Regions from separate parts of the Peribacillus sp. NPDC097295 genome, predicted to be linked through region 4. Evidence: riboswitches for the same ligand, from Rfam matches in the RefSeq annotation. Region 4 holds a riboswitch; each other region holds the start of a gene.

Region 1 (4,431 bases), on a different contig from region 4:
CCTTCATGCAAACTATCAAGATAGCAATTGGAAGGACATGAGAGCAGAGAAGCTACTTGCTTTCACCCGTAAAACATTATCTTATCTGTTAGAAAAACGGGCAGCGAACGAACGGAAATGCGAGCACTCTATTTCATGGAATGAACAGATGGAAGTGAAGCTGAAGGCCGCTACAAATCAGCTGACTGATTTGGAAACAGAAAAAAGCGAAAATATAACCAGATCTTATCGGTTACTTAAAGAAGAAGTGAAGAAGCAGCTTTCTACAAGAATTCCTGAATTGCTGCGTGATTGTTCTAAAACATTATCTGAGGATAGTGATTTTAGCCAAGTCCATATACAGCTGAATCAGGAAATGAACGATCGGATACAGGCCTTTATATCAGACAAAATTATGCCGCAATATTACCGTTCCCTTCAAGACTGGATTGCTACTTCGCAGTTGGAATTTATGCAAAGCCAACAGTTCATGGACGAAATGAGCGCCGGATTCAATGAGTTGTATAAAGAAGAACGGATTGTACTTGCCGGGGACTTCAGGGTCCTGGATGACTGGCGCCGTGATGCGGACCGGATGACAAGCAGTATCCGGATTGACAATGTGAATATTTTACTGAGAAGGACCCCATCTCAATTGATTCTTAAGGGAGCTGGGAAGCTATTTGGAGCCATTCCGCAAAACAAAGCGAATATGTACAATCGATATAAGAAGTTCTTGGAAAATGAAGACTTCCAGGATGTTGCTGATATGATCAGTGAACGTTTCCTCACTCAGTTCGGATTGTTCGAAAAATCCTTGGAGAGGGACATATCCTTGTTCTACCGCAATCCATTTGCCATTCTTGAAAAGAACATCGAACAAACGCAAACCGAAATCAAGGAACAGCAGGCCGCTCTGGAACATATGAGAGAAAATCCAGAAGTTTACCGTGATCCAATCACTCTTTTCGAAGTGAAACTGCGTCAGTATGAACGTCTTGAAAAAATTGAGAAAAGACGCCTGGCGAAATTACAAGGAAAATAAAAACATTTAAAATATTCTTAAAACTATTGACTTAACGACTATATCTCTATAAAGTGATACTTACCGAAACGTAACACATTATATTCTCTTATCAAGAGTGGCGGAGGGACTGGCCCTACGATGCCCAGCAACCGTTCCATTTAGGAATTGGTGCTAAATCCTGCAAAACAGAAATGTTTTGACAGATAAGAGAGGGATAAGTCCGCAAATCAGCTGATTAAACCTCTCTAATTTTAGAGAGGTTTTTATTTTAGGGTTATACCAACAAAACAGATAAGAATAATAAAAAAACAGGGGGAGTTTAAATGAGGAAATCAATTTTTAAAGGGGCTTTCGTTTCAGTCATCGCTTCGGCTTTGCTTTTGACGGGCTGTTCTTCAGGACAAAGTACGGGGGAAGCGAAAAAAGAGGAAAAGGTATCTTTTGAAAATGTTCCAGAACGATTTGCGAAAGGCGAGGGAGCTAAAATTAAAGTCATTCGTAAAATTGGCGGCGATGATCACACGGCCCAATACTTAGCAGGGGCGAAAGAGGAAGGCGAAGCACTCGGCTTTCAAGTGGATACATATACGGCGAATGGCGATACGGCTAAATTCCATGATGCGATTGCCCAGGCTCTCGAAGAAGATTATGATGGCTATATCATTTCCCATGGTGATGATGCAGCGACAGTGAATGATGTACAAAAGTTGGTGGATGCAGGAAAAAGTGTAGTCACGTTTGATTCCATCAGCGATCTAACGAAGATTGATGGTGTAACCGTAACTTCACAAGATGATGAAGCTTTGGCAACCCTTGCATTTGACAAATTGATTGAAGATAAAAAAGGCGAAGCGAATATTGCATACCTTTGGGTGGACGGTTTCCCACCAATGGTGAGAAGAAACGCCGTGTATCAAGATAAGCTGAAAGAAAATCCTGGCATTAAGGAAATTGAAAGATTCGGGGTGGCATCGGCAGATACTTCGGTCCAGACTCAAAATGCAGTTGCAGCGATGTTGAACAAATATCCCAAAGGTAAAATTGACGCAATATTCGCAACTTGGGATGCCTTTGCCATCGGTGCGGCTCGTGCAATTAAAGAAGCTGGGCGCGATGAAGTGAAAATCTATGGAATTGATGTTTCCAATGCCGATCTTCAGGAGATTCAAACAAAAGGAAGTTCATGGTCGTATACGGCAGCGGTTGACCCGAAATTGATAGGTGCTGTGAATTTGAGGCTATTGGCAAAAAAATTAGCGGGAGAGGAAACGCCACAAAGCTATGATTTAGAAGCCTCGTTGATTTCACAAAAACAGTTACAATCATCCAAGGAATCAGTCAACATGACCAATCTATCCGGCATTGTCCAAGGCTGGGGAGTCTCGACGGAATTTGAGGAAGAATGGATGAAGGTATTGAAAGAACATTATAAGAAGTGACGAACATAATCAGTGGACACTCTCTTCAAGTGAAGGAGAGTGTCTGTTTAATGGGGAGGATTGGACATGAGCATTCAATTAGACATGAAACAGATATCAATCGAATTTCCGGGTGTAAAAGCGCTGAGTGAAGTGGATTTTTCAGTACGGTCGGGGACAGCACATGCATTGGTCGGCGCAAATGGAGCAGGGAAATCGACATTAATGAAAGTCCTTTCAGGAGCTCATGTCCATTATTCCGGCGACATTTTTCTGAATGGCAAGGTACAGGATATCCGTTCCCCAAAGTCTGCACAGGAAGCTGGCATTCAAATTGTATACCAGGAAGTGGACACGGCCCTCATTCCTTATTTAACGGTCGCGGAGAACGTGATGCTAAATGAGACTGTACAAAACATGGGAAAAAAACAAATCATCAACTGGCACGAATTACATAGGAAAGCGACTGCAATCTTGGATGATATGAATATCCGTGTATCTTCAAAGAAACTGGTAAGAGACTTGACCTTGGCTGAAAAACAAATGGTCTTGATAGCAAGGGCCGTTTCAACGGAATGTCAATTCCTGATCCTTGATGAGCCGACTGCGCCGTTAAGCCATACGGAGACGACGGAGCTGTTTCGCATAGTGAATGGATTGAAGCAACGGGGTGTTGGCATTATTTTCATTTCGCATCGTCTTCCCGAGATATTCGGCATTTGCGAGGATATTACGATCATGAGAAACGGGGAGAGTGTGACGAGCCGGAAAATCCCGAATATCACCCAAAACGAAGTGATTGAGCAGATGCTTGGAAAATCCATGGAGGAACAGTTCCCCACCGTCAATGCGGAGGTTGGGAACGTGATTTTTGAAGTGAATGGACTGTCCGATGGTGATAAAGTTAAAAACGTTAACCTCCAGGTAAAATCAGGAGAAATCGTCGGTTTAGCGGGACTTGTCGGAGCAGGTAAAACAGAGCTTTGTAAAGCGCTTTTCGGTCACACGTCCATTACAACAGGGGAAGTCGTGTTGAATGGAAGGAAGCTTAGTCTAAAAACGCCCCATCATGCTGTGAAATGTGGTTTGGCATTAGTCCCCGAAGAACGGAGGAAAGAAGGAGTTCTCGTACAGGAGTCGGTTACAACAAACCTGACCGCAGCAAGTGTCGGGAAATTCACCAAGGCATTCAGCATCGTCAATCGCCAGGCAGAAAAGAAAAAGGCGAAGGAACTGATTGTGACTCTCGGGATAAAAACGCCCACAGAGGAAGCGAAGGTTGAAAACCTTTCAGGAGGTAATCAGCAAAAGGTGGCCATTGGAAAGTGGCTGATGGCTGATGCGAATGTTTACATATTCGATGAGCCGACAAAAGGAGTCGACGTCGGGGCCAAGAAGGATATTTTTGAACTAATCGCCAAATTAGCCGAGAATGGAAAAGCGATTATATATGCCTCCTCCGAATTGTCCGAAATCATGGGAATCACGAACAGAACCTATGTTTTATATGATGGAAGGATGGTCAAGGAGCTAGAGACAAATAAGACAAATGAAGAAGAACTACTATTCTACTCAACAGGGGGCAAATAGGATGAGTACACCGATTCCGGTTCTTACAGAGAAACCAACAACTCCAGCCAAGAAAAAACTCGATCTGTTCGAATTTTTTTATAAATATGGAACGATCCTGACAATCATCATCTTGATTGCCGTTTTTGCGATTGCGAATCCATCGTTCATTCAAACGAATAATCTTATTAACATTTTACGTTCCATCTCTATCGTGACGATCATTGCCATCGGGATCACGATATCCTTGACTGTGGATGGCTTCGATTTGTCGGTTGGTTCCGTTGCCTCATTAGCCAATGCCATTGTCATCTCGATGTTTGTCTGGTTTTCCCAGGATACGTTGATTGCGATAATAGCGGCCATCGGTGCTTCGCTAGTGGTGGGCGCATTGAATTCATTCATGATTGTAAAGTTAAGGATTCCTGACATGCTGAT
Region 2 (4,431 bases), on a different contig from region 4:
AATCGGTCTTATCGTCATTTTAGCTCAAAATATCCAAGCATTCTTTTCGGACCATATTGACTGGGGGAGCGTGGTTGCGGCCTACTTAGGCATCCCACTTTTTCTTGGCCTTTGGTTTGGTTATAAATGGATCAAGAAAACAAAATTCGTTAAGCTTGAAGAAGTGGAGTTTGACTTTGATCATAAGTATGACTGAAAACCTTATTTTGATAAACCGGATCATGGATACAGGCATGATCCGGTTTTTATTTATGTGAAATATGTTTTTATCATTTCATGGGGGGCGCATAATGGACTGGCAGATTACCTGTCAGTTTTTTTATGGATGGATAAATTTTCTTTTATAAGGAATGGTCATGGAAACATGTGAATATTTACTAGTTATAACTTATCTACACCGGGTAAGAGAGTATCATCCTTCGAATAAGGACTTGTATGAATACACCAAGCTCAAATAAGGAGGATGATTGGAATGTTCGGTCTGTCTGATATCATCAAATTTCTCTTTTCATTTTTTCTAATCTTACCGGTTGTCACACTGATTCATTTAGGTGGGCATTTATTCTTTGTGACGCTTTTTGGAGGTACGGAGAAAAAAATCTTAATCGGATGTGGAGACAAGTTATTTTCCTTTTTCAATGTAGAAATAAGGAAATATTACTTTTGGAATGGGCATTGTGAATTCAAGGGTTTAAAATATGATAATAAATTCACTAATATGTTGATTTATTTAGGGGGAGCCATCTTTAATCTAATTAGCATGTTGGTTATATATAGCTTGGTCTATCAGAATATCTTGGAAAAGTCGGTCATCTGGTACCAATTCATTTACTTTTCTTTTTATATCATGTTCTTTTCCTTATTTCCGATGTACTTTTCCGACGGGTCGCCAAGCGATGGCAAAGCGGCAGAACTGACGTTGAAGAACAAGCTCCAGGATAAGGTCACGGATGATGTAGTAGTGAAGAAAGAGAATGATGAAGATAGTCAATGTGGTTGAATAAAAGGGACAAGCCGGTGGCTTGTCCCTTTTCAGTTTATTCCCAGATTTCTTTGGCGACATCCACAACGAATTTCAATTTTTCCCATTGCTGCTCTTCCGTTAGCTTGTTGCCAAGATGAGTGGAAGCGAAACCACATTGTGGGCTTAAGCATAATTGTTCATGTGGCACGTATTGTGCCGCTTCCTTAATACGTGATTTAACGGCTTCTTTATCTTCAAGTTCACCATTCTTCGAAGTAACCACGCCAAGAACAACTTGCACACCGCCATTTGGAATGTATTCTAATGGTTTAAAGTCTCCTGAACGATCATCATCGTATTCCAAGAAGAATCCATCTACATGTTCTTTAGCTAATAGAGTCGGTGCAATACGGGCATAGCTTCCTTCAAAAGCCCAAGTAGATTGGTAATTCCCACGGCAAAGGTGAGTCGTGACAACCAAATCCTCTGGTTTTCCCTCCAAGGCACCATTAATCACACGCAATGCTAAATCGATTAATTGTTCTCTTGTATATTTTCCTTCTTTGAACTGGAAATCCGGAGCAGAAAGTCTGGCTATGTATACATCATCTAATTGTAAATAACGTACACCGGCATCATAAAAGGCTTGTAAAGCGTCTTGATAGGCTTTGATGATATCTTTTGCATAGTCTTCGATGTCAGGGTAGATTTCTTCATTATGGATACCTACCGCAAATAATTGATTGGGACTAGGGATGGTTTGTTTCGCAACAGCCCGTCCGTCCACGATTTCATTAAACTCAATAAAGTCTTTAATAAAGGGATGATCGGGATTAAAAGAAATCTTTCCAGTATTCCGAACGTTATAACGTTCTGTTTCAATTCCATCAAAGGTAAGACCTTTTTCCGTGACATACCCTTCGATTCCATTTAAATGCTCCAAGAAGTCAAAGTGCCACCAGGTGCGTCTGAATTCCCCGTCAGTGACTGCCTCTAATCCGATTTCTATTTGCTTATCGACGATACGTTTAATTTCCTTCGTTTCAACCTCGCGTAATTGTTCTGCGGTAATGATTCCTTCTTTATATTGCTTTCTTGCAAGATGGACACTTTCTGGTCTTAATAAACTTCCTACGTGATCGGCTTTGAAAGGAGCTTTTGTTAAAGTGATGGACATGATAGATTCCTACTTTCCTTATTAAAATATAAAAACCTCTTCTTAAAAAAAGAAGAGGTTTAATCAGCTATGCTTATTTACTCTTCTTATCTTCAAGTTTTACACTTCTGGAATTAGCACAGTACAGTAAAGTCTGTTGCTGAGGTATCAAAGGGCCAGTCCCTCCACCTCTCTGGATAAGAATATGAACTATTCAATTAATTACGACTATACAGGTAGTGTTAATAAAGGTCAAGAGAAAACAGATAATTTTGAATATAATTGTTATTAGAAAGTGAGTTTCTCTTAGTTAAAATACTTTTATACACTTTCGCGGTGAAGTATTAAAAAAATCCTTTGACTATTGTCAGAATATTTCTTATAATTGTGTACATTATAGCGAGATAGGGGAATATTCAAATGAGAGATTTTTTCAGTAAATTATTAACGGGGATGAGCATAGGGATTGTCGTATCATTAATTCCGAATGCTTTATTAGGGGAAATACTTAAACTATTGATTCCATATTTTCCCGTGTTACAGCATATATTCGATATCACCGTTTTCGTGATGAGCTTGTTACCTGTCATGATTGGGGTGATGGTCGGGATTTCGTTCAAGCTATCATCCATTCAAACGGCCAGCATCGGGATAGCGGCCATGGTCGGAAGTGGTGCCATCCAGAAAACGGCTGACGGTTTATTTGCCCTTAATGGGATTGGCATAGTAATCAATACTGGTATTACCGCGGCATTGACCGTATTGTTCCTGCAATTAATTGGCGACAAATTAAAGGCGTATGCGATTCTTTTAATGCCGACTTTAAGTATCTTGGTACCAGGCATGATTGGATATTTAATTCTGCCATACGTAAAATCCGCTACGGGACTATTAGGAGTCGGCATCGCTAACGTGACGTCCTTGCAACCCATTTTGATGGGAGCCATTATTTCTGTTATCTTCTGTCTCATTATCTTATCTCCCATTTCAACGGTCGGGGTGGCGACGGTCATTATGCTCTCAGGTATAGGATCTGGTGCGGCCAACCTAGGAATCGTGGCAGCTGGTGTTGGCCTAGCCATTGCAAGCTACAAAGCGAACTCACTCGGAACGGCTTTAGCGCATGTGCTAGGTTCTCCTAAAATCCAAATGCGGAATTTCTTCATGAAACCGAAAATTGCGTTTCCCATGCTGATCACGTCAGCGATACTAGGTGCGTTGGCTGGTTTGTTAAACATACAAGGGACCCCGTATAGTGCTGGATTTGGATTATCGGGATTGGTCGGTCCCTTGAACTACATGAAACTGGCGGAAGGCGGGTGGATTGTCAGTAACATATCCATCATGGTCATCATTTTCTTCATTCTTCCGATTGTGTTGAACCTGGTGCTGATTTACGTTTTCTCGAAGAAGTTGAAATGGATTAAAGCAGAAGACTATACCCTGCATTTTGAATAAAAGGAGACTCACTAGAAGAAGCAGTCAGGCGTTTAGCTCTGGCTGCTTCTTTTGATAGGTAGGCTAATTCAATGGGACTTCAACCTTTAAATCTAGAATTTCTCCATAATCAGGAGTACCTGGGTCTCCGTTATCATAGTGTGGCTGAATGGTTAATGTTTTAGGAATAGTGCTCATAGGCGGAAGAGCTAAGACAATTTTGTGTCCACTCCCATTGACGTGTCCATATTGGAGTTCTAAATTTTTGTAAACATGTCCTTGGTCATCTGTCACGATATAAGGAAATGATGGCCATGAGTCATTCTCGTCCATTTCCGTTGGATAATCCAAAGTCATATCGATTCTTGTGGATAGTGGAAGAAAAGATACTTGATCTACGGATAATGTATAGATACGATCCTCGGTTTGAACTTTTGCATTTGGCGTAAATGTTGGAATCTTATCTTCTACTTTTTCTAAAGGGAACGAGACATCCCATTTCCCTTTTCTTCCGAATAAATTTTCCCCATGTACAGCTACAGTAATGGAATCACCATATTCATCATAATTAGCTAGTGTATATTGGTGAGATTCAATAATCGTATTGGAATTTACGTCATCAGATGTTGAGGATCCTATAGCGATATTTGGCTCGCTTCCGTTAATGGTAATGTACCTAAACCCCTGATTCGCTTCGTTTCCTAGGTCTAATTTGGAATAATCCCCTTTATATTCGACGGTTACGACTAAGCGTCCACCATCATAAACGGCTTCCTTCACGTTCATTGTTACACCATCATGGGTATCATGTTTTTCGATAGTACTTGCTAGTGCGTTCTGTTCGATTTTTTCAGCAGCAAGGTCATCGAATTGG
Region 3 (4,431 bases), on a different contig from region 4:
GGTCGTGGATAACATCTTGTTGATGGAGACCATACATTATCCTGATGAAGTACGTTCTGCAGCTGATGTTCCTAATATTCCCGCGAATGATTCCATCGTTAAAAAAGAAATCGACACGGCCATTTTATTAATCGATCAACTGACGTCGACTTTCGATCCGACAAAATACAAGGATGACTATCGAACAGCCTTGCTTGAGCTGATTGAATCAAAGAAAAATGGACAAAAAACCATTACTGCGAAAACAAAAGAACCCGTGGCGAATAATGTGACGGACTTGATGGCGGCTTTACAAGCCTCTATCGATCGCACGAAGCCAGAGAAATTGGCCGTGAAGAAAAAGACAACGCGCAAAAAAGCTACGCCTAAAAAGAAACAAGCGTAAACAAAGCTGGGCGAACCCATATCGCTCAGTATTTTTTGTTTTATCATGGAGGTATGGAGGTAAATGAGCTAAAAGGTGGTGTTGAGATTGGACTTCTTCAGTGTACATATTAGAAAGAAATATCTTTATATGACGATGATGGCTGGATTAATCGTCATCTATTTTTTAATCTTTAATGAAATGGTTGATGAATTGAAGGAAGGCGAGTTAATCGAATTTGACAAGAGCGTCATCGAATCTATACAAAGCCCCTTTAGCGAAGAATTTACCAAGATGGCGACCAAAATCACTTTTTTCGGGTCGGTGATATGGATAGTGACCTTGGTTTCTATATTCTCCCTATTTCTGTTCTTGCTAAGTAAAAAGCATTATGCTCTTTATTTAATTTTAACTTCCGCATTAGGAGGTGGATTTAATTGGGGGTTAAAGTATCTTTTTCAACGGGAACGGCCGGATATCGCTCCGTTATTATCCGTCTCAGGATATAGTTTTCCAAGCGGACATTCGATGGCATCGGTCATTCTGTATGGCAGTATAGCGGTAGTATGTATACGATTGATCAAAAATAAATATATTAATGGGCTTATATGGCTCCTCGCTTTTATTTCGTCATTGACCATAGGATGGAGCCGCATTTATTTAGGTGTCCACTATCCGAGCGATGTCGTGGCAGGTTTTGTAGCCGGTGCTGCCTGGCTTACCATATCAGCATGGATGTTACGTTATCTGGAGTATAAGGTGCCAAAAAAGTATAGAAGAGAATGATGGTCCAACGGGACATTATTAGGGAAGGATGTTTTCATATAATAAATTGATAGAAATCATCTATTAAAAGAAGACAAAAAAATTCGCCCCGTAAAGAGCGAAAATGAGGAAATTAATCGTGAAATCAACATATAGGCGACGGAATGTCTTATTCGACTATATATTGTGCTCATATTCTATCATAATTAATTCTGAAATAGCAACTAAATTACTAAAACTAAGGCATTATTTTTATGGTAATGCCTTTTTTGCAAGGATTTTTTTCCTAGTGAAGAGTTTTCAAATTTTTTTTGGTATAATTAATTGAATATATTGAAAATAAAATTCGGTATGTACCATCATGCAATCTATCAATTAATTAAAAATGAAATGGAAGATGTCCAATGGAATCTGGTAAAATCATTTCCCTGCAAATTGGGAGGCCCAAACAAGAAGAGTTTTCAAGCGTAAAAATGAAAACGGCTATGAATAAGAGGTTCATTGAATATGTAAACGTTACAAAATCAGGTATCGAAGGGGATGGAGTAGGTAATAGAAAGTTTCATGGAGGACCTGACCGTGCATTATGTTTTTATCCTGTTGAGCATTATCATCTATGGCAACAAAAATTCAGTAAACAGCTTTCCGTGCCTGCTTTTGGCGAGAATTTGACGATTGCTGGAATGACAGAAAACGAGACATATATTGGCGATGTATATCGCATAGGGGAGACTGTTGTACAGATTACACAGGGACGCATTCCTTGTTCCACGATTTCCCATTTTAACAATGAACCGAAGTTTTTGAACCACGTGAGGGATACTAATCTTACGGGGTACTTTGCTAAGGTAATCCAAGAAGGGGTTATAAGAATCCAAGACGATATCGTTTTACTAGATCGGCTTCAAAATCAAGTTACGGTTCTATATGCGACGGACGTGATCCTCCATCATCGTGATGGACAGGATGGAGTAAATAGGTTACTCACGATAGAATCTTTGGCAGACGAATGGAAATCTTTGCTTTTAAAGAGGATCCAATCGTAAATAATACGAATATATGAAGAAATGACAAATATACTATTGAAAATGACAGATGATTCATGTAAATTAAATATAATTAAAATTAAATATTTAGAAAATTATATCCAATTTAATAAATCTTATCGAGAGAGGTGAAGGGACTGGCCCGATGAAACCTCAGCAACCAGCCTAGGCAAAGGTGCTAAATCCAGCAAGCAGAGCTTGATAGATGAGGAGAATGTTTCGAGAAAAAACCTTCTTCTTTGAGAAGGTTTTTTTTCTTTACTATCAAACTCATATAAACCGTACAAAAACCATAGTGTTTTTGAGAGAGGGTGTATATATGGATTTTCGTAAAGAACTAAAAGAAAGAATGCTGGTTGGGGACGGAGCGATGGGAACGTTGTTGTATTCCTATGGAATCGATCAGTGTTATGAAGAAATAAACTGTACCAGTCCTGGTAAAATTGAATCGATACATCGTGCGTATTTAGAAGCGGGTGCAGATATTCTGCAAACTAATACATATGGAGCCAATTTTCATAAACTGAAACGGCATGGGCTTGAAGAAGAAGTTAGCCGCATCAATCGCCAAGGTGTCATCCTTGCTAAACAAGTGGCGAAAGGGAAGGCGTTCGTTTTTGGTACAATTGGCGCCCAGCGTAGCATCCGTAAATCAGATTTAAGCATTGAAGAAATAAAACGGGGTTTTCGTGAACAGTTATACAGTTTGCTACTGGAAAACCCAGATGGAATTCTTCTTGAAACATACTATGATTTTGAAGAGCTTGAAACGGTGCTTCAAATCGCTAAAAAAGAAACGGAGCTGCCGATTATAGCAAATGTATCAATGCATGAAGTTGGAAACCTTCAAAATGGATTTCATTTGAATGAGGCCTTTCAAAAACTGGAGTATCTGGGTGCGGATGTTGTTGGGGTGAATTGCCGTCTAGGCCCCCATCATATGATAAGGGCCTTGGAAGAAGTGGAAATGCCTAAGCAGGCGTCGATTGCCATCTATCCAAATGCAAGTCTTCCTGATTATGTGGATGGGAGACTTGTCTATAAAGCGGAACCACAATACTTTGGTTCAAGTGCACTCGAGTTAAGAAAACAAGGGGCAACTATTATAGGCGGATGCTGTGGTACGACACCACTACATATACAAGCTGTGAAGAAAATGGTTGGCACGTTGACGCCAGTTAAAGATAAAATTACGAAAACCCGACATATTGAGATTATTGAGGTGAATACCAAAAAACAAGAAGTTGCTCTTCATGAAAGGGTCAAAACAGAGAGAACCATTCTAGTTGAGCTTGATCCACCAAAAAAGTTAGGGATTGAAACGTTTATGGCAGGAGCAGAAGCCTTGAAAAAAGCGGGTGTGGACTCCATCACTTTAGCTGATAATTCCCTTGCTTCACCCAGAATTTCGAATTCTACCATAGCCAATTTATTAAAGGCTGAACTAGATGTGAATCCGTTGGTCCATATCACATGCCGAGACCGAAATCTAATTGGGCTTCAATCTCACTTAATGGGATTGCATACGATAGGGCTGGATGAAGTCTTAGTTATCACTGGTGATCCTTCTAAGATAGGGGATTTCCCCGGAGCAACTTCCGTTTATGATTTATCTTCATTTGATTTGATAAGTCTGGTTAAGCAATTCAATGAAGGCTACTCCTATTCAGGGCAAAGTCTAGGCAAACAGGCAAATTTCAAGATTGCCGCCGCTTTTAATCCAAATGTGAAATATATGGATAAGGCTGTTCAGAGAATGGAGAAGAAAATTGCATGCGGTGCTCAGTCCTTTTTGACACAACCGGTTTATTCAGTTGAACAAATTGAAGAAGTCTATCAGGCGACAAAACATTTGAAAACGCCGATATTTATCGGAATTATGCCACTTACAAGTACGAGGAATGCTGAATTCATCCATAATGAAATACCTGGGATTAAATTACCTGACAGTGTAAGGAGGGCAATGGCCTCAGCAGGTAATGATCCATTAAAATCAAGGATTGAAGCAATAAATATTGCTCGGGAATTGGTTGACGCCGCAAAAGAAAGGTTTAAGGGAATCTACCTGATAACACCTTTCCTGCGTTATGAAATGACAGCGGAGCTAACCATATATATCAAGGATCAGGATCGTAAACAAACATCTGAGGTGGCAGGACATGAGTAAAAAGGAAATTAAAAGGCAATTACAATCAAAGATTCTTCTTCTAGACGGAGCAATGGGTACGATGATTCAAGCTGAGGATCTGACAGCCG
Region 4 (4,431 bases):
CCCATGGATCAATGATCATGGAATGTCCGGCAAATACATTATTGGGATCGGATCCAGATCGATTCACAGCGACAACGAAGGCTTGATTTTCGATTGCCCTACTGATTAACAGTGACCTCCAATGACTGAGTCTCGTTTTTGGCCACTCAGCTGATATGAATAAAATCTCCGCACCGCGTACCGTATGGGCCCGCTGCCATTCCGGGAAACGGATATCATAACAAATGAATCCTGCACAAACTTTTTCATCAAGGGTAAATAAGCCATCTCTTTCACCAGGTTGTAAGTAATGGTGTTCATCCATCAATTGAAACAGGTGGAGCTTATCGTAGTCTTTTAGGAGATTCCCGTCCTTATCGATGATTAGCATGGTGTTATAGATACCTTCCGTGGTTTTTTTGGCAATCGAACCACCAACAAGGTGAATGCGGTGTTTTTTTGCAAGGTTTTTTAGGAAGGTAATGGTTCGTTCCGCTTCTTCGTCTGCGATTTCTTCTAATCTAGTTAAGTCATAGCCAGTTGTCCATAGCTCCGGCAACATGACGATATCGGGCTTAGATTGTGAGGCTTTTTCAATCCATTGTTCTGCCACCTGATAATTAATATCTGGCTGACCATAGGCAATATCCATTTGTAGACAGGAAATTTTCCATTTCATCATTTTATTCCCCCATATGTAAAAAAGAACTTTACAAGATTATGATAACCATATATCATTTGTGACTATAATTTCAAGAAATTTCAGAGAAGGTGTAAAAATGGTACAATTCGAAAAATCCAGACTGCTTCAGGAGCTTCCCAAGCAATTTTTTGCTTCTTTAGTTGAGAAAGTAAATAAAATAACGGCGCAAGGACATGATGTCATTAACCTTGGTCAGGGAAATCCAGATCAACCGACTCCTGGTCATATTGTGCAAAAACTGCAGACAGCGGCAGAAAATAGCATGAATCACAAATATTCTCCTTTCCGCGGCCATCAATATTTAAAAGAAGCTGCGGCTCTCTTTTACGAACGTGAATATGGCGTCAAGCTAGACGCTAAAGCGGAAGTGGCGATTCTATTTGGTGGAAAGGCTGGCCTGGTGGAATTACCGCAGTGCTTGCTGAATCCAGGCGATACAATTTTAGTGCCTGATCCTGGCTATCCCGATTATTTATCAGGAGTGACCTTAGCACAGGCTAAAACGGAAATTATGCCTTTGACGCAAGAAAATGATTTTCTCCCCAATTACAGGGAAATAGATAATGAAATCTTTGAAAAAGCCAAAATGATGTTTTTGAATTATCCGAATAATCCTACTGGTGCTTCGGCAACAGAAGAGTTTTTTGAAGAAACCGTGAGAAGGGCCAAAGAACACTCGATCTGTGTGGTTCATGATTTTGCATACGGTGCAATTGGGTTTGATGGAAAAAAACCGGTAAGTTTCCTCCAGGTAGAAGGAGCGAAAGAAGTCGGAGTAGAAATCTATACTCTATCTAAAACCTATAATATGGCGGGGTGGAGAGTCGGCTTTGCTGTTGGCAATGAAAGTATCATTGAAGCGATTGAATTATTTCAGGATCATCTTTATGTCAGCCTTTTTCCCGCCATACAAGAAGCGGCGGAATGTGCCTTATTGAATTCCCAAAACTGTGTGAATGAACTGGTGAACTTGTACGAAAGTCGAAGAAATGTATTGATTGAAGGATTACGGTCAATTGGCTGGGAAGTTAACTCTCCCGATGCTTCCTTTTTTGCATGGCTTAAGGTTCCAAAAGGATTTACATCTGAGAGCTTTGCGGATCACTTATTAACTCACGCTCATGTCGCTGTTGCACCAGGAAATGGTTTTGGTGAGTTTGGTGAAGGTTATGTCAGGGTAGGACTTCTTACTTCAGAAGAGAGACTTCAAGAAGCGGTTGACAGAATTGGTGCATTGAACTTATTTGAGAAAAATAGTCAGTTTAAGGTTTGAATGATTTAAAACACTAAAACCTATTGACAAAGTATGAATTGCGTGAAAGAATATATAAATAATTCTAAATTTTTAAAATAGAAACTGAACAAAAATATAATAGCATTTTCTTATTATGAGCAGGTGGAGGGACTAGCCCGATGAAACCCAGCAACCGACTGTAATTCCATTGTGAAATGGGGCGGAAATTTCGCCGGATCCATGTTGGATCCATAAGGCACGGTGCTAATTCTTGCAGCTATCCGGCTGGGAGATAAGAAGATGGCTTTTTAAAGCCTCTTCTTTAGGAAGGGGCTTTTGTTTTTTGCTCAAAAATGGATGGGTAAATATCACTCTTTTTCAAATGGGCAGAGCTGGGTAAATGAAGAATACTTCAACATTGACTTTTAACGTATTAGGGGTGATCAGATGAGCGAAATAATCGCTACGTATTTACTTCATGATTTCAAAGGAGAGCATGAGAAAAAAGCAGAAGGCATTGCATTAGGATTGACGGTAGGCACTTGGACCGAACTGCCTCAACTGGTGCAGAAGCAATTGGAAAAACATAAAGGGAGGGTGATTTCCGTAACACCCCTTCCTGAAGAAAATAGGGCTAATCTCTATTTCGGTCAAAAAGTATACCGTTCGATTATCCGGATTGCCTACCCGGCAGGTAATTTTTCTAATGATCTACCGGCCATCCTGACGACGGTATTCGGTAAACTATCATTGGATGGGGAAATCAAATTGATAGATTTGGATTTTGTCGGTGATATTCAAAAGGCATTCCCAGGTCCTCGATTTGGCATTACTGGAATCAGGGAAAAAATTAATGTATTTGACCGTCCCCTCGTGATGAGTATTTTTAAAGGGGTATTAGGTCGGGATCTTGCTTATCACAATGAACAATTGTTGCAGCAGGCATTGGGTGGAGTCGACCTTGTAAAGGATGATGAAATCCTCTTTGATCAAGATCAGACGCCATTTTTCGATAGAGTCAGAACTGGGAAGACCATTTTGGAAGATGTCTATGAAACAACGGGGCATCGGACTTTATATGCTGTGAATCTATCAGGGAAAACATTCGAATTAATGGATAAAGCAGAGCGTGCAGCTGAAGCAGGGGCCGATGCCTTATTATTCAACGTTCATACATATGGGTTAGATGTACTGCAGGCTTTACGTGAAAATAATCGGATTAACCTGCCGATCATGGCTCATCCGGCATATAGCGGGGCATTAGCTTCATCTTCATTTTATGGAGTCAGCTTTTCGCTTCTCCTTGGAAAGTTGGTAAGGCTCTCAGGTGCTGATTTATCCCTATTCCCTTCTCCATATGGAAATGTGGCACTCGATAAAGCAGAGACATTGGCGATTGCTGAAGCGTTGACGAAAAATGAGCCATCATGGAAAAAGGCGTTCCCGGTCCCTTCTGCGGGCATACATCCAGGTATGGTACCTGATCTCATCAAGGACTTTGGAGTGGAAAGCGTGATAAATGCGGGTGGTGGAGTCCATGGTCACCCTGAAGGAGCAAAGGGCGGAGCACAGGCATTCCGTTCAGCAGTAGAAGCTGTCCTTGCTGGGAAATCATTGTCTCTAGCAGCTAGGGAAGATCATGCCCTTCAAAAAGCGCTGGCCCTATGGGGAGGATTATAAGCATGATCAAACCGATTATTTTTTGTGATTTTGATGGAACGGTTACCAACTCGGATAATATCATCTCAATCATGAAGAAGTTCGCCCCGCCAGGTTGGGAGGCATTAAAAGATGGCGTCCTTCAGCAAAAAATCAGTATTTCTACAGGTGTGGGCGAGATGTTTTCCCTGCTGGACAGCGATTTAAAGGATGACATCATCCATTATGTGAAGGATACAGCGGGCATTCGTCCGGGATTCAGTGACTTTGTTGATTTTTCAAGAAAAGAAGATATTCCTTTCTATATTGTAAGTGGTGGAATGGATTTCTTCGTTGAACCACTTTTGAATGATTTATTGTCTACAGACCGCGTCTATTGTAATCATGCCAATTTTGATCAAGAAAAAATTTTGATTGAGTGGCCGCATACATGTGATGAGCATTGTGATTATGAATGTGGCTGTTGTAAACCATCAATTATGAGGAAACTTTCAACGAGAAATGACTACAGGCTGGTTATCGGAGATTCGGTTACGGATTTTGAAGCCGCTAAACAAGCTGATTTTGTAATTGCACGTGACCGGCTGCTTGAAAAGTGTCGAAAAGAAGCTATTCCTCATCATGAATTTGAAACTTTCCATGATGTAATCAATATTCTAAAAAAGCTACAGGAGGTGTAAGAGTGATGCTTTCAAAAGAGTGGCAGGAATTAGCGGAAATAAAGGCTGAACTGGCGGAGCGGGATTGGTTCATGGGAACGAGTGGGAATTTATCGATCCGTGTGGCTAAAAGCTCGAATTTTTATATAACGGCTAGTGGCAAAGATAAGCGTAAGCAGACAGACTCAGATTTTATA

What was found. A riboswitch is a leader RNA that binds a small molecule or an ion and turns the genes downstream of it on or off. The one in region 4 is predicted to bind S-adenosylmethionine.
Region 1: it holds a riboswitch for S-adenosylmethionine, as region 4 does, so the genes downstream of both, ACIQXN_RS12025 (sugar ABC transporter substrate-binding protein) here and mtnW (2,3-diketo-5-methylthiopentyl-1-phosphate enolase) in region 4, are expected to answer to the same signal.
Region 2: it holds a riboswitch for S-adenosylmethionine, as region 4 does, so the genes downstream of both, ACIQXN_RS06100 (5-methyltetrahydropteroyltriglutamate--homocysteine S-methyltransferase) here and mtnW (2,3-diketo-5-methylthiopentyl-1-phosphate enolase) in region 4, are expected to answer to the same signal.
Region 3: it holds a riboswitch for S-adenosylmethionine, as region 4 does, so the genes downstream of both, ACIQXN_RS21065 (bifunctional homocysteine S-methyltransferase/methylenetetrahydrofolate reductase) here and mtnW (2,3-diketo-5-methylthiopentyl-1-phosphate enolase) in region 4, are expected to answer to the same signal.

Annotation. Positions count from the first base shown of each region.
Region 1 covers NZ_JBIWCW010000005.1:268,198-272,628, reverse strand. The annotation lists gene ACIQXN_RS12030 (GTP-binding protein) at 1-1,024, shown strand, start outside; SAM riboswitch class I at 1,110-1,216, shown strand; gene ACIQXN_RS12025 (sugar ABC transporter substrate-binding protein) at 1,330-2,445, shown strand; gene ACIQXN_RS12020 (sugar ABC transporter ATP-binding protein) at 2,512-4,014, shown strand; gene ACIQXN_RS12015 (ABC transporter permease) at 4,016-4,431, shown strand, end outside.
Region 2 covers NZ_JBIWCW010000002.1:587,047-591,477, forward strand. The annotation lists gene ACIQXN_RS06090 (amino acid permease) at 1-196, shown strand, start outside; gene ACIQXN_RS06095 (hypothetical protein) at 473-1,000, shown strand; gene ACIQXN_RS06100 (5-methyltetrahydropteroyltriglutamate--homocysteine S-methyltransferase) at 1,038-2,141, opposite strand; SAM riboswitch class I at 2,225-2,324, opposite strand; gene ACIQXN_RS06105 (PTS sugar transporter subunit IIC) at 2,541-3,578, shown strand; gene ACIQXN_RS06110 (DUF4179 domain-containing protein) at 3,642-4,431, opposite strand, start outside.
Region 3 covers NZ_JBIWCW010000027.1:9,761-14,191, reverse strand. The annotation lists gene ku (non-homologous end joining protein Ku) at 1-385, shown strand, start outside; gene ACIQXN_RS21075 (phosphatase PAP2 family protein) at 473-1,150, shown strand; gene ACIQXN_RS21070 (MOSC domain-containing protein) at 1,534-2,175, shown strand; SAM riboswitch class I at 2,289-2,387, shown strand; gene ACIQXN_RS21065 (bifunctional homocysteine S-methyltransferase/methylenetetrahydrofolate reductase) at 2,495-4,342, shown strand; gene metH (methionine synthase) at 4,335-4,431, shown strand, end outside.
Region 4 covers NZ_JBIWCW010000004.1:20,356-24,786, reverse strand. The annotation lists gene ACIQXN_RS08680 (carbon-nitrogen family hydrolase) at 1-658, opposite strand, end outside; gene ACIQXN_RS08675 (pyridoxal phosphate-dependent aminotransferase) at 759-1,955, shown strand; SAM riboswitch class I at 2,063-2,215, shown strand; gene mtnW (2,3-diketo-5-methylthiopentyl-1-phosphate enolase) at 2,364-3,596, shown strand; gene ACIQXN_RS08665 (2-hydroxy-3-keto-5-methylthiopentenyl-1-phosphate phosphatase) at 3,599-4,255, shown strand; gene ACIQXN_RS08660 (methylthioribulose 1-phosphate dehydratase) at 4,261-4,431, shown strand, end outside.